Beijerinckia sp. 28-YEA-48: one gene and its partner. The protein of the gene in region 2 interacts with the protein of the main gene of each other region in a pairwise test. Links are inferred from orthologs where the notes say so. Each region holds a gene or a part of one and is shown on either strand. Other genes may lie near its edges.

Evidence for each region.
Region 1: the proteins of grpE (region 2) and BLW50_RS08835 interact in binary tests that used the Escherichia coli proteins (3 or more experiments, as listed by UniProt). The link is inferred for Beijerinckia sp. 28-YEA-48 from one-to-one orthologs.

What each region holds. Positions count from the first base shown.
Region 1 is NZ_FNSI01000001.1:1,855,536-1,871,177, reverse strand. Bases 4,796-7,752 are described here. They hold BLW50_RS08835 (Nramp family divalent metal transporter), read right to left. Parts: upstream 6,966-7,752; coding sequence 5,625-6,965; downstream 4,796-5,624. Other genes in these bases: BLW50_RS08830 (MFS transporter), read right to left, coding at 7,153-7,752; BLW50_RS08840 (hypothetical protein), read right to left, coding at 4,796-5,542. Also shown: BLW50_RS08870 (ABC transporter permease), read left to right, coding at 1-93; BLW50_RS08865 (hypothetical protein), read right to left, coding at 340-621; BLW50_RS08860 (class I SAM-dependent methyltransferase), read left to right, coding at 957-1,649; lgt (prolipoprotein diacylglyceryl transferase), read left to right, coding at 1,717-2,562; BLW50_RS08850 (class I SAM-dependent methyltransferase), read left to right, coding at 2,559-3,671; peptidoglycan editing factor PgeF, read left to right, coding at 3,668-4,441; more of BLW50_RS08840, read right to left, coding at 4,688-4,795; more of BLW50_RS08830, read right to left, coding at 7,753-8,658; BLW50_RS08825 (LysR substrate-binding domain-containing protein), read left to right, coding at 8,751-9,677; BLW50_RS08820 (tetratricopeptide repeat protein), read left to right, coding at 10,151-10,996; chrA (chromate efflux transporter), read right to left, coding at 11,006-12,229; BLW50_RS08810 (CHASE2 domain-containing protein), read right to left, coding at 12,316-14,574; xth (exodeoxyribonuclease III), read right to left, coding at 14,583-15,359; BLW50_RS08800 (LpxL/LpxP family acyltransferase), read right to left, coding at 15,430-15,642. UniProt on the Escherichia coli protein: H(+)-stimulated, divalent metal cation uptake system. Involved in manganese and iron uptake. Can also transport cadmium, cobalt, zinc and to a lesser extent nickel and copper. Involved in response to reactive oxygen.
Region 2 is NZ_FNSI01000001.1:3,015,980-3,031,647, forward strand. The notes cover bases 7,524-10,506. They hold grpE (nucleotide exchange factor GrpE), read right to left. Parts: upstream 9,295-10,506; coding sequence 8,752-9,294; downstream 7,524-8,751. Other genes in these bases: BLW50_RS14400 (2,3-bisphosphoglycerate-dependent phosphoglycerate mutase), read left to right, coding at 7,524-8,087; BLW50_RS14405 (alpha-ketoglutarate-dependent dioxygenase AlkB family protein), read left to right, coding at 8,110-8,718; BLW50_RS14415 ([protein-PII] uridylyltransferase), read right to left, coding at 9,404-10,506. In the rest of the region: BLW50_RS14360 (ferritin-like domain-containing protein), read right to left, coding at 1-420; BLW50_RS14365 (tetratricopeptide repeat protein), read right to left, coding at 695-1,234; BLW50_RS14370 (UGSC family (seleno)protein), read right to left, coding at 1,382-3,040; BLW50_RS14375 (NAD(P)/FAD-dependent oxidoreductase), read right to left, coding at 3,123-4,037; BLW50_RS31305 (class I SAM-dependent methyltransferase), read left to right, coding at 4,214-5,098; pyrF (orotidine-5'-phosphate decarboxylase), read left to right, coding at 5,209-5,916; dapB (4-hydroxy-tetrahydrodipicolinate reductase), read left to right, coding at 6,628-7,443; more of BLW50_RS14400, read left to right, coding at 7,464-7,523; more of BLW50_RS14415, read right to left, coding at 10,507-12,256; gshB (glutathione synthase), read right to left, coding at 12,390-13,337; BLW50_RS14425 (glutathione S-transferase family protein), read left to right, coding at 13,537-14,166; BLW50_RS14430 (amidohydrolase family protein), read right to left, coding at 14,272-15,630. UniProt on the Escherichia coli protein: Participates actively in the response to hyperosmotic and heat shock by preventing the aggregation of stress-denatured proteins, in association with DnaK and GrpE. It is the nucleotide exchange factor for DnaK and may function as a thermosensor.

The DNA of each region.
Region 1 (15,642 bases), 1.2 Mb from region 2 along the record:
GTCGAGGGCATCTTGATGTACGCAGCCACCGCCTGGCTCGAACAGCGCATGACCGGCTGGGCCTTCCGCTCTCAGGGCAGTGCGGCGGCGTAAGGGGAGCAGAGGAGGGCATCGGATCTAAACCCCGGTGTCATCCCCGACAGCCGCGCAGCGGCTGAGCGGGGATCCAGAGCAGCCGCACGAATGCTGAACATGGTGCCGTCGCGAGCTGATGCGGCTTTCTACCGCTTGCTCTGGATCCCGGATCGCCTGCTGCGCAGGCGTCCAGGATGACACCAAGGCTGCGGCTTGTCGTACTCGGCACGCCGCAGGCGCGATCTCGGCCAACGCCCTGCCGTGTCATTCTCCCCGTGGGGCGAAGGGATCGAATGTACTCCGGTGAGGCCGGCACAGCTCGATCAACCGCATGTCAAATTGCGGATAATCCAGTGTAGGAAATATGGCTTTGGCGGCTGACGCCACAATCTTCTTCGCCTCAAATTGATTCTGCTTGAGGGACGCGCTTTCCACCAATCGCTCCGTCACTTTGGTAAAATCAGCGAGGGATTTGATTGATGCCACGTCATCGTCGGCAAATTTGATTTGCGGAACAGCAGATTCGATCTGGACGGCGATGCTCATAATAATCCCAAACTCCTCCCAGCCCTCCTGCAGTCGATGCATGTCATTTGATACGGCGTCGAGCGAAGCTCCGCACGAGGGACATGTCGCGGACCGCGAGAGGAGAACAGAGACGGACTGCTGGGCCGAATGCGAACAGATCGGACATTTGACTACTTGAGGGTCTTGCCACTTCATCTATCATCCGTCAGCTAGAGAGCTGCGCCGTCCCGATGGGCGAGCTTATCACGAATGGGGGGCGTCGGCTTCAGCGTCAGGGATGATACAGGGATGCCTTTCCCTCGCCATCGCGCCCCTGTAGGACTGGGGCTCACGCAGGCAACGGAAAGGCAGCAATGACCTCTTGGCGCGAATATTGGGATGGGCCGCACCCGATCTATGTCAGCAAGCGGCACCGTCAGCTGCATTTCGACCTGATCGCCCGCGACATCGTCAAACTGTTTCCGTCGCCCACGGCCGTCGTGCTCGACTATGGCTGCGGCGAGGCGTGGACGGCTGTTGATCTCGCCCGTGCCTGCGCCAGGCTCTATCTCTTCGACACCGCGCCGACCGTGCGGGGAGCGGTCGCCCAGCGCGTTCGCAACGAAGCCAATATCACCGTGCTCGACGAGACGGCGCTGGCCGGCCTCGAGCCCGGCACGCTCGATCTCATCGTCGTCAATTCGGTGCTGCAATATCTGTCGCGCGACGAACTCATCGCGTTGCTTGATCTGGCGCGCACGAAATTAAAGCCGGGTGGCGTGCTGGCGCTGGGCGATGTTATCCCCGAAAACGCCAATGCGCTGTCCGATACTGGGGCGCTGCTCGGCTTCGCCGCCCATGGCGGCTTTCTGACGGCGGCCCTGAAGGGCATCGTCAAGACGGTGTTTTCCGACTATCGTAAGCTGCGTGAACAGCTCGGCCTGACGCGCTACAGCGAGACCGCCATGATCGAACTGCTGCGTGGCCATGGATTCGCGGCCGAGCGGGCGGCGCGCAACATCGGGCACAATCAGGGCCGAATGTTGTTCCTGGCGAGGCCCGTCTGACAGCGGTTTAAGCGGCCATTCGCGGGGTGGCTTGCCCCTTGCGCAGGCAGCGGTTAGGCAGGAAGGCATGTTTGCGCCCGTCATCGCCTTTCCCGTCATCGATCCGATCCTCTTCGAGATCGGCCCGTTCGCGATCCGCTGGTATGCGCTGGCTTATATCTTCGGCCTGATCGGCGGTTGGTATTATGCCCGCCGCCTCGTCGCGCAGCCCGCCCATTGGGGCGTGGTGCCGCGCCCCACGGTCGCGTCCCTCGACGACCTGTTGGTCTATTGCGCCTTCGGCGTCATTCTCGGCGGCCGTCTGGGCTATGTGCTCTTCTACAATGCCGAGCATTACATGGCGCAGCCGCAAGAGATATTTGCGCTGTGGAAGGGCGGCATGTCGTTTCACGGTGGGCTTGCAGGCGCCGCTTTGGCGATCTGGCTGTTTGCCCGGCGCTATAAGCTTGGGGTGCTGACCGTCACCGATCTCTGCTCGACCGTGGTGCCGATCGGCCTGCTGTTTGGCCGCATCGCCAATTTCATCAAGCCGGAATTGTGGGGCCGACCGACCGATGTGCCCTGGGCCATGGTCTTTCCCGATGCCGGGCCACTGCCGCGCCATCCGAGCCAGCTTTATGAGGCTGGGCTCGAAGGCCTGGTGCTGCTGCTGATTCTCTATGTCTTCGTCCGCCGTGGCGGCTTCCGCCGACCGGGCTTTTTGACCGGCGTTTTCGGCATCGGCTACGGTCTGGCGCGTATTTTCTGTGAATTCTTCCGCGAGCCCGATCCGCAATTGGGATTTCTGTTTGGAAATGCGACAATGGGCATGCTCCTGTCGGTGCCTCTGGTGCTGCTCGGCGTCTGGCTGGTCGCACGCTCTCGCCCGGTGACAGCGGCGGGGACAGGAAACAAGGCGGGGGACAAGGAATGACGCCGCTCGGCGCGCATATCCGTCAGTTGATCCGCAACGGCGAGACCATCTCCCTCGAACGGTTCATGGCGCTGGCGCTCGGCGATCCCGAGCGCGGTTATTACATGACGCGCGATCCCTTCGGCGCTGATGGTGACTTCACCACCGCGCCGGAAATTTCGCAGATGTTCGGCGAACTGCTCGGCTTATGGGCGGCCGAGGTCTGGGCGCTGATGGGGTCGCCGAAGAAAATCCAGCTGGTTGAGCTTGGCCCCGGTCGTGGCACCCTGATGTCGGACGCGCTGCGCGCCTTGCAGGTCGCCGGCAATTTCGCCAAGGCGCTCACCGTGCATCTTGTCGAGACCAGCCCGGTGCTGGAAGCGCAGCAGCGCGAGATCCTCGCTGGCTCCGATTTCAAGATCGAATGGCATCAATCTCTCGACACCGTGCCCTATGGACCCTCGATCTTCCTCGCCAATGAGTTCTTCGACGCTCTGCCTGTGCGCCATTACGTCTTTCAGGATGGCGCCTGGTACGAGAAGGTGATCGGCCTTGACGAGGATGACGCGCTCTATTTCGGCCTTGCGGATGATCCCGAGACCTCGATCCGCGCCCGGGCCGAGGAAAACGCCGTGTTCGAGGTCTCAGGATTGGGGCATCGGGTCATGGCTGAACTGGCCAAGCGCGTCGCCACCGACAAGGGTGCGGCGCTGATTATCGACTACGGCCATGTGGAAACCCAATACGGCGAAACCTTGCAGGCGCTGAAAAGCCATCAGCCGGTATCGCCGCTTGATGAACCGGGTGAGGCTGATCTCACCGCCCATGTCGATTTCGCCGCTTTGGCGCGCACGGCGCGCGCCATGGGCGCGGCTGTTTATGGACCGCAGCGGCAGGCGGACTTTCTCTCGAAGCTCGGCATTTTTGAACGGGCCAATGGCCTCAAGCGCCAAGCGACGGCGCGTCAGGCGATCGAGGTCGACCGGGCACTGCTACGCCTTGTCTCGACCGCGCCAGAGCGCGGCGCCGCCGGCACCATGGTGCCCGGCATGGGGGCGTTGTTCAAAGTGATGGCGGTCACGCATCCCGACATGCCGCAACCGCCGGGCTTGCAGAGCCCGCCGAAATGAGCACGCTCGTCATCCGCTCGCGCCTTCTGGAAACAGCCGGTGTGTCGCATGCGTTCTTCACCCGCCAGGGTGGCGTCAGCACCGGCGTCTATGCCTCGCTGAACGGCGGCGCCGGTTCGCGCGATGATGCTGCAGCGGTGGCCGAGAACAAGCGCCGCATGGCCGACGCGCTGGGCGTGGCGCCCGATCGCTTCATGGTGCCGTATCAGATTCATTCAGCCGAAGCGGTGGCGATCGCCGCGCCCTGGAACGAGACCGAGCGGCCGCGTTGCGACGGCATCGCGACGGCGGCGAAAGGTCTCGGGCTTGGCGTTACCGGTGCCGACTGTGGCATCTTGCTGTTTGCTGATGCGCGGGCAGGGGTGGTCGCCGCCGCCCACGCCGGCTGGAAGGGCGCTTTCGATGGCGTGATCGAATCGACCTTGACGCGCATGGAGGAACTTGGCGCGAAGCGCGCCCATATCAACGTCGTGCTTGGGCCGACGATCGCGCAGGCCTCCTATGAAGTCGGGCCGGAATTCGTCGCACGCTTTCGCGTCGCCGATGCAGGCAACGAACGCTTCTTTGTGTCGTCGTCGCGCGAGGACCACGCCATGTTCGATCTGCCGGCCTTCATCGGCGCGCAGCTCGAAAAGTCCGGCGTTGGTGCCTTCGAGAATCTCGGCCTCGACACCTATGCGGACGAAGCGCGCTTCTTCTCCTATCGCCGCACCACCCATCGCGGCGAGAACGACTATGGCCGCCTGATCGCAGCGATCGCGCTCGTTTAACTGGGTAGCGAACACCTCGGTGTCATCCCGGACACGCGCAGCGTGATCCGGGATCCAGGGGCCAAGGGCGCGATGTTGCTTGTGGTTTGGCTGCGGCGATCAGCAACGCAACATTCTACTGCGTGGCCCCTGGATCCCGGGTCGCCTGCGGCGCCCGGGAAGACACGAAGGCTGCGGCGCGTCGGGAATGCCAACGGAGAGGTTTTGCCTAGGACCGATGGGTCCATCCAATTGCAAAACGCATAGTCAAAACGCCACGCCATAGACGATGCGCATTTCATTGCGTTCGAAATTATCGAGATCGAAGCGTCCGGGTTGCCCATGGGCACGGCCAGACACTTGCCGGTTCCACACCGCCGAGATGAAGGAATGGTCGGTCGGCTTGTAGAACAGGTTAGGGCCGATGAAGAGCGCATGGCCCGCGAAGCGATTGAGGAAACCGCCATCGGTGGCGCGCACGTAACGTGCTTCACCGCCGAGGAACAATCGCCCGATAATCCGCGTGGTCGCACCGGCCGAAAGGCTGAGTGCTGACGCACGATCCCAGGACCTCATGCCGGGCGTGCGGCCAACGGCTGTCTCGAAATCGATATTGATGGCCGCCAGAACCGTGTTCGGCACGATCTCCTTGTCGAGACGGGCGAAGAAAGACGTGGCGAATTCGCTCGCCCGTAGCCCGGTCACGCCGTCCATCCGCGCGAAGGTCGGCTTGGCGCCGATGGTGAGACCGAAGCCATCCCGATCGCGTCGCCACAGCCGGTATTTGAATTCGAGTTCGACGCCTTCCGGCGCAAAGGCGCCTCTGTTGGGCAGGCCGGCAACGCCGGAGATGTCGTGGCGAGCAAGGAAGAAGCCTGGCGCGATACGAAAATCGTCCGTCACAGAATATTTGGCCGAGAGGCCGCCCGAGATTGCGGAATAGCGGCCGCGCGCTCGGCCAATGCGGCCGAAGGCGGAATATTCGATCTCCAATTCGCCCTTGCCACCGAAATCGCTGCCTTCTGTGAAGCCGAACATATGTTCGCTGTCGATATCGGAAGCGAGGGCGGGAAGGCCACCCAGGCAGAGCGTGGAGATGAAGGCGGCGCGCAGAGAACGCATGGTTTAGGCACGTCTTTCCCGTCCCGCCGGCGCAAGCCAGCGGAGCGAACAGTTGAAACGAAGAGGAAGAAGTCGTGGCGGATTAGTTGCCCGTCATAATATCGAGCAGAAGTTTCAGATTGAGGGCGATGATGAGCACCGTGATCAGCGCGGCGATGCCGGAGAGCAGGCGCGGCGCGATGAGATCGCCGAGCATGCGCCGGGACGCGGTGAACCAGACCAGTGGCACGACGGCGAATGGTAGCGCCAGACTAAGCACGACCTGGCTCGCCACGAGCAGTTTGCCGGTCCAGGCTTCGCCCGCCCAGACGGTGACAACGGCGGCGGGGATCAGCGCGATGCCGCGCGTGATCAACCGCCGCGTCACCGGGCTCACTTTGAAGTCGATGAAGCCTTCCATGACGATCTGGCCGGCAAGCGTGGCCGTCACCGTCGAGTTGAGGCCGCAGGCGAGCAGGGCGATGCCGAAGAGATGAGCAGCGAGCGCCGTGCCCAGCAAGGGGGCGATCAGCCGATGCGCATCCTGCAGTTCAGCGACCTCGTGATGGCCCTTGGCGTAGAAGGCGGCGGCGGCGAGGATCAGGATCGAGCCATTGATCAGCAGGGCGAAGCCAAGCGCGATGGTCGAATCCCAGACCGCGAACTTAATTGCCTCACGTTTTTCGGGAAGGGTCGGGCCGATCTTGCGGGTCAGCACCACGCCGGAATGCAGATAGAGATTATGCGGCATTACCGTCGCGCCGAGGATGCCGAGCGCGATGTAGAGCATCTCGGGATTGGTGACGAGGTCGACGGTCGGGATCAGGCCATGCGCGATGGCGGCGATCGACGGCTGCGCCAGCACGAGCTGGCCGCCGAAGGCGAGCGCGATGATGATCAAGAGAGCGATGACGAAGGCTTCAAGCTTGCGGAAGCCGAACCGTTGCAGCGCCAGCACCAGGAAAACGTCGAGCGCCGTCAGGAAGACGCCGATGGCGAGGGGAATGTCGAACAGCAGTTGCAGGCCGATGGCCGTGCCGATCACCTCGGCCAGGTCGGTCGCGACAATGGCGGCCTCGGCGATCAGCCAGAGTGCGAAGGAGGCGGTGCGGGGAAAGCGCTGGCGGCAGGCCTGGGCAAGGTCCATGCCGGTGCCGATGGCGAGCCGGGCCGATAGGGCTTGCAGGACGATGGCCATCAAGCTCGACAAGACGGCGATGAAGAGCAGGGCTGTGCCGAATTTCGAGCCACCAGCCAGTGCTGTCGCCCAATTGCCGGGGTCCATATAGCCGGTGGCGACCAGATAGCCCGGGCCGAGGAAAGCCATGAACCGCCGGACAGCGGAGCCCGATACCGCAACGCTGCCGTGGGACTCGGAAAGGGACGGCCGCATGCCGAGACGCTGCTGACCGGCACCCGGTCCAAAACTTTCTGCCGAAGACATAAGCCCAGAAACCCTCAATCTAGCTTCACCGAAGGTGTAGCATAGGCTACAAATAGGGCGCAAGGCTTGAAAGTCTAGGGTACGGCAAAAGATTCACCCGGGGCTGCGGGGCGTTTTGGGGCCCTCACGGGATGAGGACAGACGCGCTGCGGGCGGCGTCTGTCCTCGGATCGCCGTTTTCGGAAAGTCAGGCCTCCGCTCGCGCGCTTTGCGTCTTTGGTCCTGTGCCGAAGGCCAGCAGGCTCAGGCTTGCCATCGCGAAGGCGCCGAAAACGCCATAGAGCATCACCCAGGCAAAGCCGTCGATGAGTGCAGCTTGCAAGCTGGCCGCGGGCAGGGCGCCGCCGTTCAGCTTGCCTGCCGCCACTTGCTCGGCGAGCGCCCGTAAGGGCGCCCCCGTCAATGTGCCGCCAAGCTTATCGCGCAGCGCGGCCAGCGTGCCCTCCGTCAGGATGAAGCCCATCACGGCGATATTGATGGCAAGCGTAATCATTCGCGCTGACAGATCTATGCTTGAAGCCATGCCGGCACGTTCGCGCGTCACCGATCCGGTGGTGGTGTTCGTCACCGGCGTATTGATGATGCCAAGCCCGGCACCAGCGAGTGCTGCGCCGCAAAGGAGAAGGACAGCGTTGCTGTTGAGGCCGAAGAACATGATGAGGAAGCCGAAGCCGATGATGGCAAGCCCTGCCGGAATGACGCGCGCTGCCTGGTAACGCAGCGCCAGCCATTCACCGACCGGCGGAAAGATCAGCGTCGGCAACGTATAGGCCAAGAGCGCCAGACCCGAGGTGACCGCGCTATAGCCGAGGCCGTAGTTAAAATAGAGCGGCAGATAGATCATGAACGGCCAGAAGGCGAAGTTCATGCCCATGCAGCCAAAGAGCGCGCCGGAAAAGGCGCGAATCCGGAACACGGAAAAATCCACCATTGGCCGCTCGACCGTCGTTTCAACGAACAGGAAGAGCGCGAAAGCCACGGCCGCACCGGCGAGAATAGCGAGCGCCGTGGCGCTGGCGAAGCCGAGGCTGGGACCTTGGGTGATGTAGAACGCAAGGCCAAGGACAGCCAGCGACAAGGTCACGATGCCGGCGAGATCAAGCCGGCCCGCATGGGGGTCGCGGGACTCGCGGACGGTTGCAAGAGCCAAACCGATGGCAATGATCGCGAACGGGACATTCACAAGAAAGACCCAACGCCAATTGGTGAGCTCCACCAGAAGCGATCCGACCATCGGGCCAAAGCCGATCCCCGCGCCGGCGACAACGCCCCAGACGCTGAAGGCGATGCCGCGTTCGCGCGCGCTCTCGAATTGATGCGAGATCACAGCCAGCGTGGCAATGAGCATGGTGCTGCCGCTGATACCCTGAAGGGCGCGCGCTGCGATGAGCGTGCCTGTCTGGGGCGCGAGGCCGCATATCAGCGAGGTCAGCCCAAACAAGGCGGCGCCGATGACAAACAGCCGCCGACGGCCGAAGCGGTCGGCCAGCGTGCCGGCGGCCATCAGCATGGTGTTCACGGCGATGGTGTAGGCGTTCATGATCCACTGCATGTCCGTGAAGGACGTCTGCAGGGCGTGTTCGATGCCGGGCAGGGCGGCGGGCACGGCGGAGATTTCAAGCCCGAACATGAAGGCGCCGAGACAGACCGCGAGGAGGGCCGTGAGGCTTCTGCCGGAAAAACTGTGTGACATGGGTGGTCCTTTCGTCGGTCGATGTAAAACTTGGACGGAAGGACAGGAACTGGCAGTAATAGAACCTTATGTCCTAAAATCTGGACGAAGCCATGCTTGACCTCAACGACTTGAGATTATTCGTGCAAGTGGCCGATCACGGTGGATTCGCGGCGGCGGGGCGCGTCCTGGATATGCCGCGCTCGACGCTGGCTAAGCGCATCGGTGACTTCGAGGCGCAGCTTGGCCTGCGCCTGTTCCAGCGCCATGCCCGTTTGTTCGCGCTCACCGAGATTGGCCGCGAGCTGTATGACCGGGCTCAGGCCATGCTGGTTGAGGCCGAAGCGGCGGAGTCTCTTATTCAGGGGCGTCTCGTCGAGCCGGCTGGGTTGGTGCGGCTCACCGCATCGACCCTCGAGGCCCAGACCCTCCTGGCCGACATCTTGCCGGATTTCGCCCAGGCCTATCCCAAGGTCTTCCTCCAGCTCGACGCTACCGACCGTCTTGTCGATCTCATCGAGGACGGCGTCGATCTCGCCCTGCGCACTCATTACGGGCCTCTGCCAAGTTCAAGTCTAGTGCAGCGCCGCCTCGGTGTTTCGTTCAATCATCTCGTCTGCTCCCCGGCCTATCTCGAAGGGCGGTCGCGCCCGCGTTCGCCGGCGGAACTTACCGGACACCTGGGCATCTGGTTCGCGGTGAAAAGCACGGCTTTGCCCTGGCGATTCTACGACGACAAAGGCCGAGTCTTTGAAGGGGAAGCGACCATGCCGTGCTGGCGCTTTGTCTCTAATGATCCGACGACGCTCCTGAACGCCGCCATCGCCGGGCTCGGCATAGCATCCTTACCGGCCCGTTTATGTGCGCCGGCGCTTGCCGCCGGTCAGCTCACGCGGCTGTTGGATGGGTGGCAGCCGGGTGGTCCGACGTTGACCTTGCTCACCCCGCATCGGCGCGGCCAGCTCCCTGCCGTCAGGGCTTTGTCCGACTTTTTGGCCGAACGGCTGACGCCCCTATTGGCGAAGCGGCATAATTCCTAGCTTCGGGTGCGGACCGCCCAGCAGCCACGATAATGTCGCGGCAATGCGAAACGAGGTGAAGGAACCGTTGACGGTGCCAGGATTCCTGTTGCGTCCATGCAACAGCCTGAAAATGATTCAGATTACGACGCTAAACGCCCTGATCTATGCCCCGTTTGTGCCATAAACCGCTCGCTAATCAGTAGGGTGCAGTGAGAGCGGTGTTGAACGCATCGTCGAGGCCACGAAAGTGTCATTCAGCGCGTAATTGCGCGGCGATGTGTATCTATTGAGATTGGGACAGCGTTGATGGACGCGTTTGGGTTCAGCAAGACGAAGCTTCCTTTCCGGCGGGGAGTCGAAGGATCGGCCACCGCGCCGTGCCGTTCTCATTCTAATCTGGTGGGCTTGGGGCAGACGAGCTTGGGGCAAACAGGCTTGGGGCAAACAGGCTTGGGGCAAGACCAAAACGCTTGTCTATGCGGGGATCTGCCATGATGGCTTTTCCGACTCACCACTCCATCCGCCTCTATTGTGGCGTAGCTATTTTCGGTGCCTCGGTCATGTTGACCCCGGCGCGTGCGCTCGACTCTGAGCCGACCCCGCCGGGCACGGCGACTGCCGCCCTGCCGGTGTTCAAGGACCCGACCGCAGCCTTGCGCGAAGGTCTGGCCGGTTATCGGGCCGGCAATTTCGACGCCTCGGTCAAGGCCCTGCGCTATGCCGCCGAAGGCGGCCAGTCGGTGGCGCAATGGAAGCTCGGCCAAATGTATGCCGCCGGCGACGGCGTACCTCACGACGACATCAAGGCCTTCCAGTATTTCTCGCAGATCGTCGCCTCCTATGATGAAGACGCATCCGATCCGCGCGAAATCCCCTTCATCTCCAGCGCCTTTGTCTCGGTCGGCAATTACAATCTGCACGGCCTGCAATCGCTGAAGCGCAATCCGCGCCGCGCCTTCCAGCTCTTCCATTATGCCGCCACCAATTTCAGCGACGCCAACGCTCAATACAACCTGGCGCGCATGTATCTGGACGGCGAGGGCGTGCCCGCCGATCCGCGTCAGGCGACACGCTGGCTCAGCAATGCCGCCGAAAAGAACCACATGGAAGCGCAGGCGCTGCTCGGCAACATGCTCTTCCAAGGCCTCAACGGCCTGCCGCGCCAGCGCCATCGCGGCCTCATGTATCTGACCTTGGCGCGCGAAGCGGCGGGTGACCGCCCGGAAAACCGCTGGATCGTCGATCTCTATGACACGGCGATTCGCACTGCCGACGACTTCGACAAGCAGGCCGCCCATATCGAACTCAGCCGGCAGCTCAACAAGCGCTCCCGCTGATTGATTGGCTCACGCCAAACGCAGAAGCGTGCCGCCCACCGCCAGCAGCACGACAACGATCCATGGCGGCGCCTTCCAGACCGTAAGCAGCAGGAAGCCAGCAAGCGCCAGCGCGAAATCCGCTGGTGAGAGGACAGCGCTTGTCCAGACCGGACTGTAAAGCGCTGCACCCAGGATGCCGACGACAGCCGCATTCGCGCCCCGCATAGCGGCCTGCGCAGTCGATCGCAGCCGCAACGCATCCCAGAACGGCAGCATGCCGTAGACCAGCAGCAAGCCCGGCAGGAAGACGGCGACGAGCGCTATGATCGCGCCCACGGGGCCACTGGGGGCTGGCCCCATGGCCGCGCCCAGATAGGCGGCGAACGTGAAGAGCGGTCCAGGCACCGCTTGGGCCAGACCGTAGCCGGCGAGGAAAGCTTCGTTCGTCACCCATCCGGGCGTCACCACTTCGGCCTGGAGCAATGGCAGCACGACGTGACCGCCACCGAACACCAGGGCGCCGGAACGGTAAAAAGCGTCGAACAGGGTGATCGCCTGGTGGCCGGTCGCGCTCGCCACCAGGGGCGGGATCAGAAATAAGGCGGCAAAGAGGATGAGCGCGACCACGCCAGCCTGGCGCGAGATCGGAAAGCTGAGATGGCCGGTCGGGGCGGGTCCGTCTGCCTGGCACAGCCAGAGCCCGGCGAGGGCGCCCAGCGCAATGGCGCCGATCTGCCCGAACGAGCCACCAATGAAGGTCACGATGGCGACAGCCGCCAGCGCGAGACCGGCCCGCGCCCGGTCGGGTGTCAGGCTTTTCGCCATCCCCCAGAGCGCCTGCGCGACGACCGCGACAGCGACCAGTTTCAGGCCGTGTAGGAACCCCTCCGCAGCTGGTCCCGTAAAAGCGGCGGCGCCGAGTGCGAAGGCGAGCAGGATCACGGCCGAGGGCATGGTGAAGGCAAACCAGGCGGCGAGCCCGCCAAGAAGGCCGTTTCCGCGCAGGACGCCGAGCGAAAAGCCGACCTGGCTGGACGCCGGCCCCGGTAAGAACTGGCACAGCGCCACGAGGTCGGCGTAGCCAGCCTCGTCGATCCATTTGCGCCGAACCACCAGCTCGTCCCGGAAATAGCCGAGATGAGCGATCGGTCCGCCGAAGGAGGTCAGGCCGAGCTTGAGGAAGACGCGAAACACTTCGAGAGGCGAGCCTGCGGCCGCAGGGGCCGGTGGCGCGGGATCAGGGGCGCTCATGGGTGCTTCGTCATTTCCTTGAATGGGTTTTTAGGCTCGCAGCGCATCGTCGAGCGCTCGATTAAGGGGTAAAAAGAGAATATTGATCAAGAGCCTCCAGGGGACTTCTCACCTTCGATCTCAATCTTTTTTGCGCCGCTGATCCTCTCGTAGAACGTTAAGTAAGGCGCGCCGTCTGCCGTGCCGGCGGCGGCGGCGATGCGCTCGGCGACATTGGACGCGCTGTTGGAGACACCCTCTAGCACCGCTTTGTGAAGCTTCTCGAACCGCGCGAAGTCTGCCCCCAGCCGATCGCGCCGGCCGTGCAGAGCGTAGAGCGGCTGCGGTTCACTCTTGCCCTTGAGCGGAAAGGCGCCCAGTTCGACGAAGCCATAGGCCGGCGCCGCCGCCCGGATCGCCGCCGAAGCGACGATCGGCACGCCCAGTTCCTTGGTCGCCGTTTCGAGGCGGGCGGCGATATTCACCGGGTCGCCGACGATCGAATAGTCGAAGCGCTGGTTCGATCCCATATTGCCGACGAACACCGATCCGGCATTGAGCCCGATGCCGACGGCCAGCGGCGTATGCGGCCGGCCGTCGGCCTCGGCCGCCGTTCGCAAGGCCGCGTCGATGCCGGGGATGGCCGCCTGCATGGCCAGCGCCGCCGCGCAGGCGTGGTTGGCATGGCCGGCGATGACCAGCGGCGCGTTCCAAAACGCCATCAGTCCATCGCCGATATACTTGTCGATCGTGCCGCCCTCGGCGAGCACGGCGCCGGTCAGCGGCGTGTGCAGGGCGTTGAGGAAGCGGACCACGCCCTCGGCATCGAGGGTCTCGGCCCGGGTGGTGAAATCGCGGGCGTCGGAAAACAGGATCGACACGTCCCGCGTCTCGCCACCGAGTTTCAGGCGGGAAGGGTCGGCGGCCAGTTGCTCGACCACGCTGGGGCTGAGGTAGCGTTGGAAGGCGCCGCGCACGAACCGCTTTTCCTGCTCGCTCTGGCGATAGACGACGAAGGTGACGCCGAGATAGGTGGCGAGCCAGGAGGCGCTGGGAATGACCGGATCAAACAGCAGGTCCTGATAGCGGAATAGATACCAGCTGCCGAGGACGCAGACGCAGACCAGAATGAAGGCGGCGAGCGCCGCCAAGGTCGGGGGCAGGCGGCGCGCCAGAAAGGCGACGGCCAGGCCGCCGATGAGCAGCGCCACGGCTTCTGCGCCGAGCATCCAGTCGGGCCGCGCCAGACGCGAGCCGGTCAGCGCATGTTCGATCAGTTCCGCATGCACCTCGACGCCAGGCACGGCGCTGTCGATCGGCGTCGACCTGAGATCGGAGAGGCCGGCGGCGCTCGAGCCAACGAGCATGATGCGCCCGTCGATTTCGTTGCGATCGACGCTGCCGTCGAGAATCTTCCATACCGGTAGGATGCGGCCCGGCTGCGATCCGGCGAAGCGGATGCGCACTTCACCGTCCCGTTCGGTCGGGATTTCGGCGTCGCCGATTTTCACGGCGACAATGGAGGTGCGGCTGCCGAAATTGGTTTCGCCCGACGCATTGCTCGCCTTGATGATCGGCGTGTCGGTGCGGAAGGCGACGCGCAGCGCTTCGCCCGCCAGGCCCGGCACCAGGGTTTTGGTCGGCCCGTCGCCAACGGCAAAGACCAGCGGCACGCGGCGCAGGATCAAGTCGACATCGGGAATGTAGTTGATCGCCCCCATGCCGGCCGCGGCCTCGCGCAGATGCGGCAGTGGCAGGATCATGCCGCGAAAGAACGGCAAAGCCGCCGTGGGATCATCCCCCAGCCGGACGAATTGCGACTTCATCGGCGTGCTGGTGTCGGTTGGGCGGTTGGACAACGCCATGCCGATCACCACTGGATTGTCGCGGAACGCCTTTTCCAAGGGGTCCGCGTCCAGCGCGCCACCGTCGGTCAGCGTCTTCTCCAGGGCGTCACGTTCGGGCGAGGCGGGCAGCAACGACAGCACCTCGCGCGAGGCGAGCCGGTCGGGCTCGGCGAACAGGCTGTCGTAAGCAACGACAGCCGCACCTTGCTCGATGAGCTTGTTGGTCAGTTCGGCGAGGCGTTGGCGTGGCCAGGGCCATTGGCCCAGGCGGGCGAGGGAGTCGTCGTCGATATCGACGATGCGCACCGGCAGATCTGGTGTCCAGGGGCGCGGCGCGAGTTGCTGGAATTCATCGAAGACGATGTTGCGCAGGCGCTCGACCGGGCGCGTGCCGTTGAGCAGCACGCCGATGATGAGGCCGATGATGACGGGCGCGAGCCCCGCGAACCACAGCAATCCGCGACGCGCCGTGTTGCGGCCGATGGCCCCTGTCGCGCGCGCTTGCTGTGGCTTTGCCAATCAGAACCTCAGTCGAGTTCGATGCGGACCGGCACGTGGTCGGACGGTTTCTCCCAGCTGCGCACATCCTTGTCGATGGTGGCGGAGGTGAGCCGGTCGGCGGCCTGCGGCGAGAGCAAGAGATGGTCGATGCGGATGCCATTGTTCCGCTGCCAGGCGCCGGCCTGATAATCCCAGAACGAATAGAGCCCGGCCTCGTCGGTGGTCGCGCGCACCGCTTCGGTCAGGCCGAGGTTGATCAGCCGGCGGAAGGCGGCATGGGTCTGCGGCAGGAACAGAGCATCATTAACCCAGGCCTCCGGCGTCTTGGCGTCCTTGGCTTCGGGAATGACATTGTAGTCGCCGGCAAGCACCAGCGGCTCCTCATAGGCCATCAGGTTTTGCGCGTGGCGGGCGAGGCGCTCCATCCAGGCGAGCTTGTAGGCGTATTTTTCGGTGCCGACTGGATTGCCGTTGGGCAGATAGATGGAGGCAACGCGCACGATGCCCGTGCCATGCGGCACGATCGCTTCGATATAGCGCGACTGCTCGTCAGCGTCGTCGCCGGGCAGGCCACGCGTTACCTCGACAGGCGCCTTCGACAGGATGGCGACGCCGTTGAACGTCTTCTGGCCATGCACGGCGGCATTATAGCCGGCACTCTCGATCTCAGCCCTGGGGAAGGCGTCGTCGGTGCATTTGATTTCCTGCAGGCACAGGACGTCGGGTTCGACTTCTTTCAGATAACGCAGAAGATGTTCGAGGCGCTGACGCACCGAATTGACGTTCCAGGTGGCTATGCGCACAGGCGGGTTTCCGATTTCTAAGGTCGAGATTCTCTAATCCCAGCGAGTGTAGCTGGTTGCGCGGCGGCTTTCAGCCCCAGCGTCGGTGCGCCCACATCCATTGTTCGGGATGGGCCCGGACGGCCGCTTCGATGGCGTGTTGCAGATTGGCGGTCGCCACGGCGATGTCGGCATCGATGTCGTCGGTGTGCGGCACCTCGATCGCGGTCAGGCTGCCGCGGAACCGCACGCCGTCCAACCGCACGACCCATCCAGCAAACAGCGGCACGCCAAAGCGGCGCGC
Region 2 (15,668 bases):
TTCGCGGATCATATCGACCAGATTATCGCCTTCGACATATTCCGAAGCTGAGCGTGAGGCCAATCCTTCCGGATTGAAATTCGGCGTTCCACCGAGCTGATTGATCCGCTCGGCGACCTGCATCATGTGCTCCTGCTCCTCACGCGCGTGTTCGGCAAATTCCTTCTTCACCCCTTCCGATGAAATGCCGGTCGCCGCGACAGCATGCATCGTATAACGCAGCACGCAGACGATTTCGGTTGCGAGGACCGACTGCAGAATCTCGATCGTCTTATTCACGTCCGCACCATAGGCAGACGTGATGGCGCCTTCGGACAGATGCGCCCGCGCCTGCTTACGCAACATTTTGACGTCGCTCAGGAAAGGCTCTTTTGCCTTGGACGTATTCGCGGTTTCTTTGGAAGGATGTGCTGTCGCCATGTCTCGTCTCCGGGCAGGCCCAGCCAAGACCCGACCGGGCAATGCCTTTCAACGTGTCGGCGACAACGAAAGTTCCAAGAATTCTAAAGTGCGCCCCTGAGGGGTTAACGCCAGTCGTCGATACAAACCACCGCCCGCTCGTTAGCACCCATGATCTGGCAATAGCGCGCCTTCGCCAATCCGAAACTGCTCGGCATCGATGACTGGCGCTGGCAGGATGAAGGACTTTCCGCTGCGAAGCGAATTTCTAAAGGAAGCCAGACGGCGTGCCACTTCAACTGATCGAGAGATCGCAATAGGTTTGCAACGCTTGAGTGCCTGGATCACGGTCGCCCAAGGTGCCCTGTTCGATGCTCAGCGCATCGGCTCGCAACTGGACGGCTTCGAGGTGTTTGCCCTGATAGGCCGCGATCAGACCCAGATTGTTGAGACTGCCTACCAAGCGGAGAGAATTGGCTGGCCCGATCGCGCGCCGGATATTCAAAGATTTACAGACATAGGAGATGGCTTCGCTATAACGCCCAAGTTCTCGCAGAGCAGCGCCGAGGTCGCCATAATAATTCGATAGAAGCGGATCCTTAGCATCGAGGTGCTTTTCGCCGGTTGCCACCGCCTTAGCGAACAATTCGTGCCCTTGCGCGAAGTCTGAAGCGCTACGGGAACTCATCCCGCGATTGTAGTAGACCTTGGCCAATTGGTTTTGGGCATTGGCCACGCTCGCATCATCTGCCGGCAGAACACCTTCACGCAAGCCCAGCGTTCTGCGCAGCAGGTCTTCGACATAGGGCGAGGTGCTTCTTGCCCAATTGTCCATGGCAAGCGCATAAAGCCGATCAGCTTCGGCAAGCGAAGCCGACGACCCGCTTTGAGCGCCAGCTGATGCCTCGAACGCCACCAGAATGGCCACCGCGCGTAAAAACCTCAGCATCGCGGTCCACACTCGGTCAACGACGCCATATGTCTAGCGCCAGTCGTCGATACAGACCACCGCACGTTCGTTAGCCCCCATGATCTGCCAATAGCCGTTGGCCTCGCCGCCGACGACCACGACATTGACGTCCTTTTCCTCGAAGACATTGATCTCCTGCGTATCGGCCGCCTTGAGCTTGGTCGCCAAAGGTTCTTCACCGTAGGTGGCGCGGGGATAGCGGTAATTCTGCACGAGTTGCAGATCCCAATAGCGGGCCGCCGGCATGGTGGCGTTTTCCCAGATCCAGCGGATCAGCTTCTTCTTGGTGTCGAAACCGCCGCGGTCGATAAACTGGTTGGCGGTGATTGGATCGAGCAGCAGCACCGGGCCTGTAATAGCATCGGTGCCGCGCAGCATGTCGCGCACGTGCTCCTGCCAATATTTCTCGCGCAGACCGAGCGAGAACGTCGTCGAGCGGCAACCGTAGAAAATCGTCACCGTGCTCTGCTCTGGCTTGAAGCCCTTCTGCACATGCAGCGGCTCCCAGGGACTGCGCTCTTCGTTCTCGGCGAAGGTGATGCTGTTGTAGGTGTAATTATTGCCGATGGAGCCCATGAAGGTCTCGCCGGGCACTGAACCGCCTTGCAAGTTCTGCGACAGCAGGCCGTAGGCGCGCCCGATGGTGGCATTGGCGTGATTGTAAGGCCCCATCGCGCCGATGCCGCAATTCATCTCGATCTCATGGCGGATCGGCCCGTTGACCACCACCATCGCCGAGGCCGAACTCGACGTCGAGCCGCGCGCTGAAACGCCCGAGGCCGCCAGCGCCAGAATGACCGGGAAATATTCCGGCCGCGCGCCAGACATCACCGCGTTCACGGCGACCTTCTCGACCGTATATTCCCACAGACCGCGATTGGCCGTCGGTTGCATGCGGCCGACGACTTCGTCGGGCTTGCGGCTGGTCTGCGCCAGCATGGCGGCGACACGTTCCTGCGTCGGCAGCACGATCGGCAGTTTGTCGGTCCAATTGTTGTCGAGGAAAAGCTGATGAAGATTGTCCTCGGTATCGGGATCGACGAGACGCGGCGTCGAACGATCAGCAGCAACCGTTTCCGACGCCAGGCCATGCGTGAGGCCCTCGATGATGCCTTGCATTACCGGCTGACCACGAATCGGATCCTTGCCGTTCACATAGGCGGCGAGCTCCGTCGCTGACTTGCCCATGACCGGCTGCGGCACGAATACGCAAGGCGCATTGGCAAGGCCGGCCATCTTCGCCACCGAGCGCACCACCTTGTCGAATTTCTCGGTGTGAATGGCGACCGTCGGCACGCCGTATTTGGTATCAAGATTGATCGCATGGGTGGCGGTCGCCGGCGCGCAGGTGCTGCAATGACCGACGCCGATGATAGCGGCGTCGCCATTGGCCTTGATCTCTTCCCAGGTCTTGGGATCGTCATGGCCATAATAGTTCGACAGGCTGACCATCTTGGTGGTGACGCTCGGCATATGCGTCGTGAACCAGGCCTGCACTTGTTTCAGCAGTTCGATCGAATCATCGAATCGGCAATCGATGAGATAGATCGTCTTGCCATCAAGGGTTTCGAGGCGGGCGGACGCGGTGCGGCGCTGTACCTTCGGCGGATAACCGACCGGATTGAGAACGGTGATTTTCTCGGCGCTACGCGCTGCAACTTTGTCGAGCATTCAAATCCTCCCCGAAATCGGGTTTATTGCCGGGTTCTTATTGTCTGGTACCTAACCTATCGCATTTCGGCTGGCAGCGCATCTAGGCGCTGGTCTTCAATGTCCGCCAGGCGGCTGTCGCAGCCGTCGCGCCATCGCCCGCACAGGCAGCCAGCAGGCCCACCGATTGGCTGCGAATGTCGCCCACCGCGAAAATCGCTGGATGGGACGTACGCATCATGACGTCGGTTTCGATATGACCGTTCGCATCAAGCGTCACAAGCCCCTGTAGCAAAGCGGTATTGGGCACAGTACCAGCACAGATGAACACGCCATGGCAGGCAATCTCCTGCGAGCCGCCCGGGCCGCGCGCCACCACATGGGTGACGCCGCTCTCGCCAGCGATACGTTCGACATGGGTGTTCAAGCGGATATCGATATTGGGCTTGGCCTGCACCTGATCGATGAGGAAAGGCTGCGCGCGCAATGCGCCGCCACGCACCAGAACCAGCACCGAACTACAGCTGTCCGCCAGCACCAGCGCTTCGTCGAGCGCCGTATCGCCACCGCCGATCACCACGACGGCTTTGCCGGCATAGAGCGGCCCATCGCAGGAGGCGCAATGGGAGATGCCGCGACCGGCGAACTCCTCCTCGCCTGGCACGCCCAGCGTGCGTGGTGCCGAGCCCAAGGCCACGATGACGGCGCGCACCGAGACCGCATCGCCGCCACAGGAAATGGACAGTCCGGCCTCCGCCGGGGTTATGGTCTCGATATCGTCGATGCGGAATTCAGCGCCGGCGGCTTCGGCCTGCTCAAACGCCAGGGGCCCGAGATCGTAGCCAGATACCCCCTGGGGAAGGCCCGGCAGATTGTCGATTCTCGTGGCGGTAACGATCTGGCCCCCGGCGCCCATCCGGTCGATCACCACCGTTTTGAGGCCGTAGCGAGCGGCCCACATACCGGCCGAAAGTCCGGCGATTCCGGCGCCAAGGACGGCAATATCGTATTTTTCCATCAAAATCCTCCCAGAATCGGCTTCTTAGCGTGCTTCCACCCACTCCCGCCGCAATTTTCCTGTCCGATTGGATTAACCGGGAAAACCGAGAGACATGACGCTTTCTTGACGTCGCCAGCGTTGTAGGCGAGTTATATCGCCGTTTTGGGATTGGGTTGGAAAGCCTCGAGGTCGTTTTGCGTCACAATCATCACGATCAGGAACGCGCTTCAAGAGCGCGGCCGAAGACGTCGCTTCAGGAGCGTTTTTCCGACGAAGCCCGCTTCATCAAAGCCTGGCTCGAAAACCCTGGTTCGACCGGCGCCGTCTCGCCATCGGGCAAATATCTGGCGCGCGCCATGGCGCGCTATGTCGACATCAAGATCCCCGGCAAGATCATCGAATTAGGGCCCGGCACGGGTCCGGTGACACAAGCGCTGATCCAGCACGGTGTGACCGCCGACCGGCTCATTCTGGTCGAATATGATCCGGCCTTTTGCAAGCTGCTGGAACGGCGCTTTCCCGGCGCCACCGTCATTCAGGGCGACGCCTACGATCTCGACACTACGCTTGCCGGCCTCATCAACGAGCCAATCGCGGCGGTCGTTTCCAGCCTGCCGCTGCTCAACCGGCCAGAGCCCGATCGCTGCGCGCTGCTTGAGGATGCCTTCGCCCTGCTCGGCCCGGGCGGTCGTTTCATCCAATTCACCTATGGCATGGTCTCACCCGTGCCGCGCCGGCCGAAACAATGCCGCGCGGTGGCTTTCGATGCCGAGGCTTCCCAACCGGTTCTGCTCAACATCCCGCCAGCGCGGGTCTGGGTCTATCGCCCGGCCACCGCCGGCGCCAAGGCCAAACGCCCCCATCCCGCCGTCGCTATGATCTCGAAACTGCGCGAAGGCACAGGCCGGATGAAGGACGAAATCCTCGACACGCGCGATCGGATCGAGACCGAAATCCGCCTGGCCAAGGACCGCGTGCGCCTCGACCTGCAGCGCCGGAAGGTGCAGATGCGCGATGAGCCAGCCCTGGCCCTGCTGCGCCGCCTCGGCGACGGTAAGCGGAAGTCCGGCCGACCGTAAGCAACACGTCCCTAAAACAGCATTATTTGAGCGTGAAAGCTGGCATTCCAGCGCAGAAATGCGTATGGACCGGCTATCCCTTGCTCGCCCGAACACCGTAGGAGGCCTTCGTGTCCGCCCTCATCTCGCCACGCGACCGCTTGATCGTCGCGCTCGATCTGCCCTCGGTCTCCGACGCACGCGCCATGGTTGAGACGCTCGGCGATACCGTCAGTTTCTACAAGATCGGCATGGAGCTGACCTACGGCGGCGGCTTGAGCCTGGCGCGGGAACTGACGGATCAGGGCAAGAAAGTTTTTCTCGACCTGAAGTTGCACGACATCCCCAATACGGTGACGCGCGCCACCGCACAGGTCGCCGAACTCGGTGCCTCGCTTCTCACCATTCATGCCTATCCGCAGACGATGCGCGCCGCGCGCGCCGCTTTGCAGGGATCGCCCCTGAGGCTGCTCGCCGTCACGGTGATGACCAGCTACGACGATGCCGATCTCAAGGAAGCCGGCTTTGCCATCGGTGTGAAAGAGCTGGTGCGTCGGCGCGCTGAACAAGCGCGCGATATTGGCATCGACGGTCTCGTCTCATCGGCTGAGGAAGCGCAGGATCTGCGCGCGCTGGTGGGTCCGCAGATGCTGCTGGTAACGCCGGGCATCCGCCCTGCCGGCAGCGCCACGGCCGATCAGAAGCGCATCATGACGCCCGCCAAGGCGATTGCCACCGGCGCCGATCATCTGGTGATCGGCCGGCCGGTGACGCAAGCGGCTGATCCGCGCGCGGCTGCAACAGCCATCGTCAAGGAGATTGAAGCGGCCGTCGCCTGAACGACGACGACCGCTGAAAATAATAACGCCGGGCGTACATCCGGCCCGGCGTCCCGCTGCAAAAAGCGATAAGTGCGATCTGCAACTGAGGTATCCTTAGCGCGCGATTATTGCCGATTCATGACGGCGAAAAAATATTGCCTACCATTCAGCCTTTAAGGGTCGGATAATCCCACAAGCCGACCAGACGGCTCCGTGCGTCTTCTACAATCTGATTATAGTCGTCCTGGAACGGAGCGACGAGCTGCTTCTCAAGGTCCGCGCGCAGACCCTGGAGCACGGCGCACTCTGCAGTACTTTCGAAGCACCTGCCGCTGGGGGTATGAGTGGCCTTCGGATCACACCAACGAGACAGAAGCTCGAAGAGCACGATAGCCTCATGAGGGCTGAGGCGGATTTTGACATCATCTTGATGCGGATCTGAGGCGCTCGTCATAGTTTGCTTTAACACGAGGAGCGGCCGGCCCAGATCGCAATGCCACCAAAAAAGCCGCCGGGCCCATCGGTGCGCCCGGCGACAAGGTGCCGCTTGGGGAAACGCGCCCGGGGGGACATTGGCGCTGCGGCCCCGCAGGGCTAGCGCAGATGCATCACAAGCCGATGACAATACCTACGCACTTGCACCGGCGACACTCACTGCCAGGCCCATGGCTGGCAAATCGCGCCCCACCCCGCTATAGAGCCCCCAATGTTTTATTTGCGAGGAATTGTATGAGCGACATGCGGCTGGTGGTCGCCGGCGCCGCCGGGCGCATGGGGCGAACTCTTGTACAGATTATCCATGCGGCCCAAGGCATGCAGGTTGTCGGTGCGCTGGAACATGCGGGATCGAAGGCGCTTGGCCAGGATGCCGGCGTACTCGCCGGCCTGGGCGAGATCGGCGTCCCGATCACTTCGGAACCCCTTGAAATTCTTGTGAAAGCCGATGGCGTGATCGACTTCACCGGCCCTGCCTCGACGGTGCAGCTGGCCGGCCTCGCGGCCCAGGCCCGTATCGTCCATGTGATTGGCACCACGGGCCTTTCGGAAGAGGATATCGCCAAGATCGACGCCGCTTCCCGTCACGCGGTCATCATCCGCTCCGGCAATATGAGCCTTGGCGTCAATCTGCTCGCCGGCCTGGTCAAAAAGGTCGCGGCGACGCTTGGCGAAGACTACGACATCGAAATCGTCGAAATGCACCATCGCGCCAAAGTCGACGCGCCGTCGGGCACGGCCCTGATGCTGGGCGAAGCGGCGGCTGCCGGGCGTGGCATCACGCTGGCTCAACATTCGGCCCGTGGCCGCGACGGCTTTACCGGCGCCCGCCAGGATGGCGATATCGGCTTTGCCTCCCTACGCGGCGGTTCGGTGGTCGGCGACCATGACGCGATTTTCGCTGGCCCAGGCGAGCGGCTCGTCCTCACCCACAAGGCCGAGGATCGCGGTATTTTCGCGCGTGGCGCGGTGCGCGCCGCCCTGTGGGGCCGCAACCAGAAGCCCGGACATTATTCCATGGCCGACGTTCTCGGCCTTTCCGACAACTGATAAGAAATCTGCGAGGAAATCTGATGGACCGCATTCTCGTCCTGCTGCGCCACGGCCAAAGCGAATGGAATCTGAAGAACCTGTTCACGGGCTGGAAGGATCCGGCGTTGACCGAAGTCGGCGTGAAGGAAGCTATCTCCGCCGGCGAACGTTTGAAGGCCCATGGCGTGACCTTCCAACATACCTTCACATCGGCGCTGTCACGCGCCCAGCACACGGCTCGCCTGGCGCTTGAAGCGATGGGCGCGCCGAACCTGGCGATGACTAAGGACATGCGCCTCAATGAGCGCGACTACGGCGATCTCGCAGGCCTCAACAAGGCCGAGGCGGCGCAGAAGTGGGGCGACGAGCAGGTGATGGTCTGGCGCCGTTCCTACGACACGCCGCCGCCGGGTGGCGAGAGCCTGCGCGACACGCTGGCGCGCGCCCTGCCCTACTACAACCAGGAAATCCTGCCCTGCGTGCTGCGCGGCGAGAACACTCTGGTGGTGGCGCATGGCAATTCGCTACGCGCTCTGCTGATGGTGCTGGAAAAGGCGACCCCGGAAACGATCCCCAGCATCGAGCTCGATACCGGCGTACCCGTGGTGTATCGGCTGAAGGCGGATTCCACGGTGGAATCGAAAGTGATTTTGAAGGCCTGACGGTCAACCTGGGCGATCACCCATGCCTGAGATCGCCGACGGACTGCATTATTTCCCCGGCTTCTACAGCCGGGACGAACAGATCGCGCTGGTGGAGCAATTGCGCCTCTGCCTGCGCGCCGCACCGCTCTACACACCGCACATGCCGCGCACTGGCAAAGCCTTCTCTGTGCGCATGAGCAATTGCGGTTCGCTCGGCTGGATGTCGGATGTAGAGCGTGGTTATCGCTATGAGGCGCGTCATCCGGTGACAGGCGCGCCATGGCCCGACATTCCCGATCTCGTGCTGAAAGCCTGGCGTGAAACATCAGCCTATCCGGCGCTGCCGGAAGCCTGCCTGATCAATTTCTATGATGGAAGCGCCCGCATGGGCCTGCACCAGGACCGCGACGAGACGGCACAGGATGCGCCGGTCGTCTCGATTTCGCTGGGGGATTCGTGCCTGTTCCGCTTTGGCGGCACGCAACGCGGCGGCCCGACAAAATCGTTGAAGCTGCATTCAGGCGACGTGCTCGTCATCGGCGGCGCGTCGCGCTTCGTCTTTCACGGCGTCGATCGGATTCTCTCCGGCACGTCGACTTTGCTCGCCGATGGCGGCCGCATCAACTTAACGATGCGGCGCGTCACCTAGAGCAAATTGCGTTTCGATAGAAACGCTATCCGATCAAGCCGAGGCGTCGCTCGGCTCCGCCGCGGTCGCCTTCGGGCCGCCACGGGACACGCCGACCTTGGCCGGACGCAAACAACGCTCACCGATCGAATAGCCGGCCTCCATCACCTGCACCACGGTGCCGGTGGGAACGGAGGTATCGGGCGCCTCGAACAGAGCCTCGTGCATGTTGGGATCGAACTTCTCGCCCTTCGGATCAATTTTCTTGATGCCGTATTTGGCGAGGCGCGACTGGAAATCACGCTCGGTGACTTCGATACCTTCGATCAGGGCTTTCCACGGGCCTTCAGCGGCGGCGCGCACTTCGGCCGGAACCGATTCGATGGCGCGATGCAGGTTGTCGGCGAAGGTCAGCATGTCGCGGGCGAAATTGGTGACGCCGTAGACGCGCGAATCGGCGATTTCCTTTTCGGTGCGGCGGCGCAGATTTTCCATCTCCGCCAGGGTGCGCAGGGTACGATCCTTCAGCTCGGCGTTTTCCGCCGTCAGCTTTTCCAGCACGACGAACGGATCGGGCTGCATGGCTTCCGGATTCATCTGGTCCTGCGGTTCCTCGCCCGGCACAGCCGGGTTCGTCTGGGGATCAGTCATAGCACTCTCAAAATGAGGGAATTTCACCCCGATATCGGGGTCCTGAGCCGAAAAATCAAGCTCCAGCTGCTTCCGATGCGGCTTTCCGGCCGCCAGAACGATTTCCGGCCTCCGTCGCGCCAAGAATTTCGGTCAATTGCCTGCGAATAGCCGCCTGACGACTGGCATTGGTGATTTTCAGGCCGGTGAGGTCGGTCACGTAGAACGCGTCCACCGCCTTCTCGCCGAAGGTGACGACGTGGGCCGAGCCAATGTTAAGGTTGAGGCTCGACAGTTGCGACGTGAGTTCGAACAAGAGGCCCGGACGGTCGAGGCCCGAGACCTCCAGAACCGTGAACTGGTTCGACAAAGTGTTATCGATGACGACTTCCGGCTCGATGCGGAACGCCTTCTCGCGGCTCTTTGGCGCCTCGCTTTTTTCCGCCACGACCTGGCCAAGACGAATCTCGCCGCGCAGCGCCTTCTCGATGGTGGCGGCAACGCGCGAGGCGCGGCGCAACTCATCAGTGTCATCATCGAAGGCGCGACGGATGGAGATGGAGTCGAGCGCCAGCCCATCGGTCGTGGTGAAAATCTGCGCGTCGACGATGTTGGCGCCTGACACGGCGCAAGCCCCCGCTATGATCGACAGCAGGCGCGGATGATCCGGCGCCACCACCGTCAGTTCGGTCACGCCAGTGAATTTCTCGGTGGTATATTCGGTGGCCAGCGAACGCAGTTCGACCTCGCACAGGCGCAGCAGATTGGCGTGCCTGACCATGTGCTTGAGATCGACCTTCAGCCAATAGGGCTGATAGTGGCGGGCGGCATAGGCTTCGAAATCGGGATCGGACCACAACAGCGCGCGGCGCAATTCGTCCTGCGCGATGGCGACGCGCTGCTTGCGATCGATGGCTGAATGGCCGCCGGACAGCACCGGCTCGGCTTCCCAATAGAGCGTGCGCAGAAGTTGCCCCTTCCAACCGTTCCACACACCAGGGCCAACGCCCCGGATGTCGCAGACGGTCAGCACCAGCAACATGCGCAGCCGCTCGAGCGTCTGGATCGGCTTGGCGAAGCTTTCGATGGTGCCGCGATCGGACAGGTCGCGCCCTTGGGCGACGTTCGACATGTCGAGATGATGCTCGATCAGCCAGGCGACATTGTCGGTCTCCGCTGGCGTCAGCCCCAGCCGCGGACATAGTTTGCGCGCCACCTGCGCCCCGGCGATGGAATGATCCTCCGGGCGGCCCTTGGCGATGTCGTGCAGGAATAGCGCCACATAGAGCACTTTGCGATTGTGGATGACCGGCAGAATTTCGCTGGCGACCGGATGATCCTCGACAAGCTCGCCTGACTCGATGCGCGACAGAATGCCTATACAACGGATCAGATGCTCGTCGACCGTGTAATGATGATACATATTGAACTGCATCATCGCGACGATGCGGCCGAAGTCAGGAATGAAACGGCCGAGCACGCCGGATTCGTTCATCAGGCGCAGCACCGTCTCGGGCGCATGGCGCGACATCAGGATTTCGACGAACAGCCGGTTGGCTTCGGCATCTTCGCGGACGGCGGCGTCGATGTACTTCAGCGACAGTGTCACCCGCCGCGACGCGTCCGGATGAATGGCGAGCCGGTGTTTATCGGCCAACCAGTAAAGCCGGATGAGATTGACCGGATCGGTCTCGAAGACTTTGTCATTGGCGACCGTGATGCGGTCGACCTCAATGGCGAAGCCCGGAAACTCCAACGCGTCGTTGCGGCGCCGGAACTTGCCCATAAAACGATTAAGCGTCGCGCGCGGCTTGGCCTGCCGTTCCTCAAGCGCGGCGCAGACAATGGCGGTGAGATCACCGACGTCCTTGGCGATGAGGAAGTAATGCTTCATGAAACGCTCGACATCGGACAGGCCGGCATGGGTGACATAGCCCAGCCGCTCCGCGATGTTGCGCTGATAGTCGAAGGTCAGACGTTCTTCCGAGCGGCCGGTGACGTAGTGCAGATGGCAGCGCACCCGCCACAGGAATTCTTCGCAACGGCGGAAGGTCAGGATCTCGCGTTCGGTGAACACGCCGGCGGGCACCAGCTCGGCGATGTCGCGCACGCGATAGACATATTTGGCGATCCAGAAGAGCGTGTTCAGATCACGCAGGCCGCCTTTGCCTTCCTTGACGTTCGGCTCGACGACATAGCGCGAGGCGCCGGACTTCGACAGACGCGCGTCACGCTCGGCCAGTTTCGCGGCGACGAATTCACGCGCCGTCTTGCTGACGATCTCCTTGTCGAAACGCGTGCGGAAATCCTCGAACAGACCGGCATCGCCGAGAATGAAGCGGGCCTCGTGCAGCGCGGTGCGGATGGTCATGTCGCCCATGGCCTGGCGCAGGCATTCGGCGACCGTGCGGGTGGCATGACCGACCTTCTGGCGCAGGTCCCACAGCAGATAGAGCACCGCCTCGATGACGCTCTCGCTCCAGGCGGTCTGCTTGTAGGGCAAGAGGAACAGCAAATCGATGTCGGAGCCCGGCGCCAAAGTGCCCCGGCCATAGCCGCCGACGGCGACAATGGCGATCCGCTCGGCGGTCGAGGGATTTTCCGCCGGGTACATCCAGGTGGTGACGAAATGGTGGATGGCGCGGATGATCTCATCCTCGAGCCAGCCGAGATTATGGACGCATTTGAGCCCCTGCCCGTCGATCTCGAACCAGCGCTGAATGACCGCCTGGCCGCCCGTAAGGGCTTGGCGGAGCTCTTCGAGGGCGGCGGCGCGCATGGCGCCGCGATCCGAGGATAAATCCGCCCCGATGGCATCCAGCCGGGCCTGGAGCGCGGTGTGATCGACGATGGCCGAACGCGGATGGGCGATCTTCGGCGGACGGGCGGCGCGACGGGGCGCTTCGGTCGAAACAGCTGTGAGGCTCATGGAAACCACCCATAGCACGGATGGGCCAGCGGTGCGCCAAATTTGACCGCTCGCAGCGTTTTGGAATTGCACAAAGACGCGTCAAAACAAAGATGCTGGGCAAAATCGCGTTTCTATCGAAACGTGATTTGCTCTAGCCGCCGCGTTTGCGCTCGATAGCATCCCAGAGAGCGGCGGCGAGATCAGGCCCACCGAGCTTGCGAATGGCGCGCAGGCCCGTCGGCGACGTGACGTTGATTTCGGTCAGATTGCCGTCGATGACGTCGATCCCGACGAAAATCAGGCCGCGGCGCTTCAATTCCGGCCCAATGGTCTCGCAAATTTCCCGTTCTCGCGGCGACAGATCGGTTTCGCGCGCCGCGCCGCCCCGCACCATGTTCGAGCGAATGTCGTTTTCAGCCGGCACCCGATTGACGGCGCCCATGGCGACGCCATCGACCAGGATGATGCGCTTGTCGCCCTCGGTGACGCGCGGCAGGAAGCGCTGCACCACCCAGGGTTCACGGAAGGTGGCCGAGAACAGGTCGAACAGCGAACCGAAATTCGGATCCTTTTGCGACATCTTGAAAACGGCGGCGCCGCCGTTGCCGTAAAGCGGCTTCATGACGATGTCGCCATGCTGGTGGCGGAACGCTTCGATCTCGTTGCGGTCGCGGGTGATCAAGGTGTCCGGCATGAGCTGCGGAAACTGCATGACGAACAGCTTTTCCGGGGCGTTGCGCACGCTGGCTGGATCATTGACCACCAGGGTGCGCGGATGGATGCGCTCCAGCAGATGAGTGGTGGTGATATAAGCGAGATCGAAGGGCGGATCCTGGCGCAGCAGCACCACATCCATCTCGTTGCCCAAATCGGTACGGCGGCTCTCGCCCAGCGTGAAATGATTGCCGACCTCGTCGCGCACCTGCAGGGCCTGCGTCTCGGCGACGACGCTTTGGCCGGCCATGGAGAGGCGATCGGGCGTATAATAGACCAGTTTATGGCCGCGGGCCTGCGCTTCCAGAAGCAGCGCGAACGTCGAGTCGCCGGCAATATTGATGCGTTCGATCGGGTCCATCTGGACGGCGACGGTAAGCGACATACGATTCTCCGGCAGGACAAAGCGACAGACAGGCGCGGTTCAGCCGCGCCGAGGACAGAACGCATATCGGCGCACTGGGCGTCAACTGCAAGACCGGCCCGTTCCCCCGGCCCATGCGACCCTGCCGGCGCAAATTCGCACTGGTCAGGCCGACGCGGCCCAGCCAGAATGGCGCATCATACCGCTCCGGAGGAAACGAATGACGACGCTTTACTATGCCCCAGGCACCTGCGCCACGGGCATCCACATCCTGCTCGAAGAGATCGGCAAGCCCTATGACCTGAAAAAGGTCGACTTCGCCGCGCAGGCGCAATACCAGCCCGACTATGTCGCCGTGAATCCGAAGTCGAAAGTGCCGACCCTGGTGCGGGACGATGGCTCCACCCTCACCGAATTTCCGGCCATCGCCGTGTGGCTGGCCCTGACCAATCCAGACAAGAAGCTGCTCTCGACCGATCCGGAGAAACTGGCGCGGACCCTGGAGACGATCGACTATATCGTTTCCACTTTGCACATGCAGGCGTGGACGCGCTTCTGGCGCACCGTGCGCTACAGCAGCATCGAGGACGAACATCCCAAGATCAAAGCGCAGGGACGCGAAATGGCCGAGAAGGGCCTGGCGTTGCTCGACAAGCAACTGGCCGGCAAGGATTGGCTGATGGGCGATTTCACCATCGCCGACTGCGCGCTCTACTTCTTCGAATTCTGGGTGGCGGAATGGGGTAAGTGGCCGATGCCCGCTAATGTCGCAGCCCATTACGCGCGCATGAACAAGCGCCCGTCGGTGCAGAACATGCTTAAGATGCAAGGGCTGGCGCAGGCCGCCTAGAGCTTCTTCGGTTCTGATAAAATCAGAACCGAGTTCTCATTTTCTGTTTTAACGCATTTTTTTCACGCGAACCGGTGTCCACTTCGCTCGAAAATGCTCTGCTTTTTAAGCAGCGGCGCGCGCCCGGTTGAAGTCCGACAGGATGCGCGCGCTCGATTGCGAGAGTTCGTCAAGCCGGCGCTGCAGGTCGCTATAGAGCAGCCTGCCGCCACGCTTCTGAAACACACCGCCAATCATTACCGTATCGACATTGGCAACGCCCGCGTGCAGCAGGATCGAGGCTGCCGGATCGACAACCGGATGCATGTTTGGATCGCGTGCCGAGAGCAACACTATATCGGCCTGCTTCCCGGGCGTGAGCGAACCGGTGCGATGATCGAGCCCCGCCATGCGCGCGCCATCGATCGTCGCCCAGCGTAAAGCCTCCCGACAGGGAATGGTGATCTCTGCCAGGCCTTTTCCCGCAGCGGCAAAACTGTCGAGCGCATCGATGAAACGCTGCGCCTGCAAGGTCATGCGCGCGACGGTGAACATGTCGCTGGCCATGCCGGACTCGATATCCGAGCCGATGCTGATGCGACCGCCGCGCTGACGCAGACGGCCGGTCAAAGGGCGGCCGAAACTCATCTGCATTTCGACCTCGGCCGTCACCGAAAAGCTGACGCCAGCGGCCACAAGCAGATCGAGCTGCGCATCACTCAGCACATTGCCATGGACAATGTTGAGATGCGGTCCGAGCAGGCCCTCTGCCGCCAGCCGCTCGAAGCCATCGGGCGTGAGCATCGGGCCGCTGACATGCATGCTGGCGACCATGCCGAGCTCGCGCGCCAGGCGGAAATCATGATCGCAGACATCGTAGACCGACATGCCGGGGCCAAGAATGGCAAGCCCCATGGTGATGAGTGTGTCGTCGCTAGACAGCGCCCCGCCGCGCAACCGCTCGACCTCATGGCGTGGCATCGGCACTTCGCTGAAATGTTTCTGGCCAGGTTTCGGATCTGGCTTAGGCGAGCCATGCAGGAACAAGGCGCGAATGCCTGATTGCTGCAGGCCTTCGATCGCCGCATCGGTACAGGCCGGCGTTGGATTGTTGTGGCACCAATCGACCAAAGTGGTGGTGCCACAATTGATCTGATTGAGCGCACCCATGAGATTGGCGATGTAAATGTCGTCCGCGCGGAAATGCGTGGCAAGGCCGGCATGGATGGCGCGCAGATATTGCGAGATCGTCCAATCCGCCGCAACGCCGCGCAGGCCCGTCTGCCAGGTGTGCATATGGGCGTTGACGAAGCCCGGCATGACGATCATGCCGCTGGCATCGATCACTTGAGCCTCGGCCGGCGCCTCTAGAGCGGGCCCAACTGCGGCGATCCGGCCATCGCGGACGAGAATGTCGCCCTTCAGATCGCCCAGCCGGTCGTCCATCGACACGATGGTTCCGCCGTGGATCACCACATCCCGCATCTACCCCTCCCAGAGCGCGGCCGCCGGAGCGGCTCAGG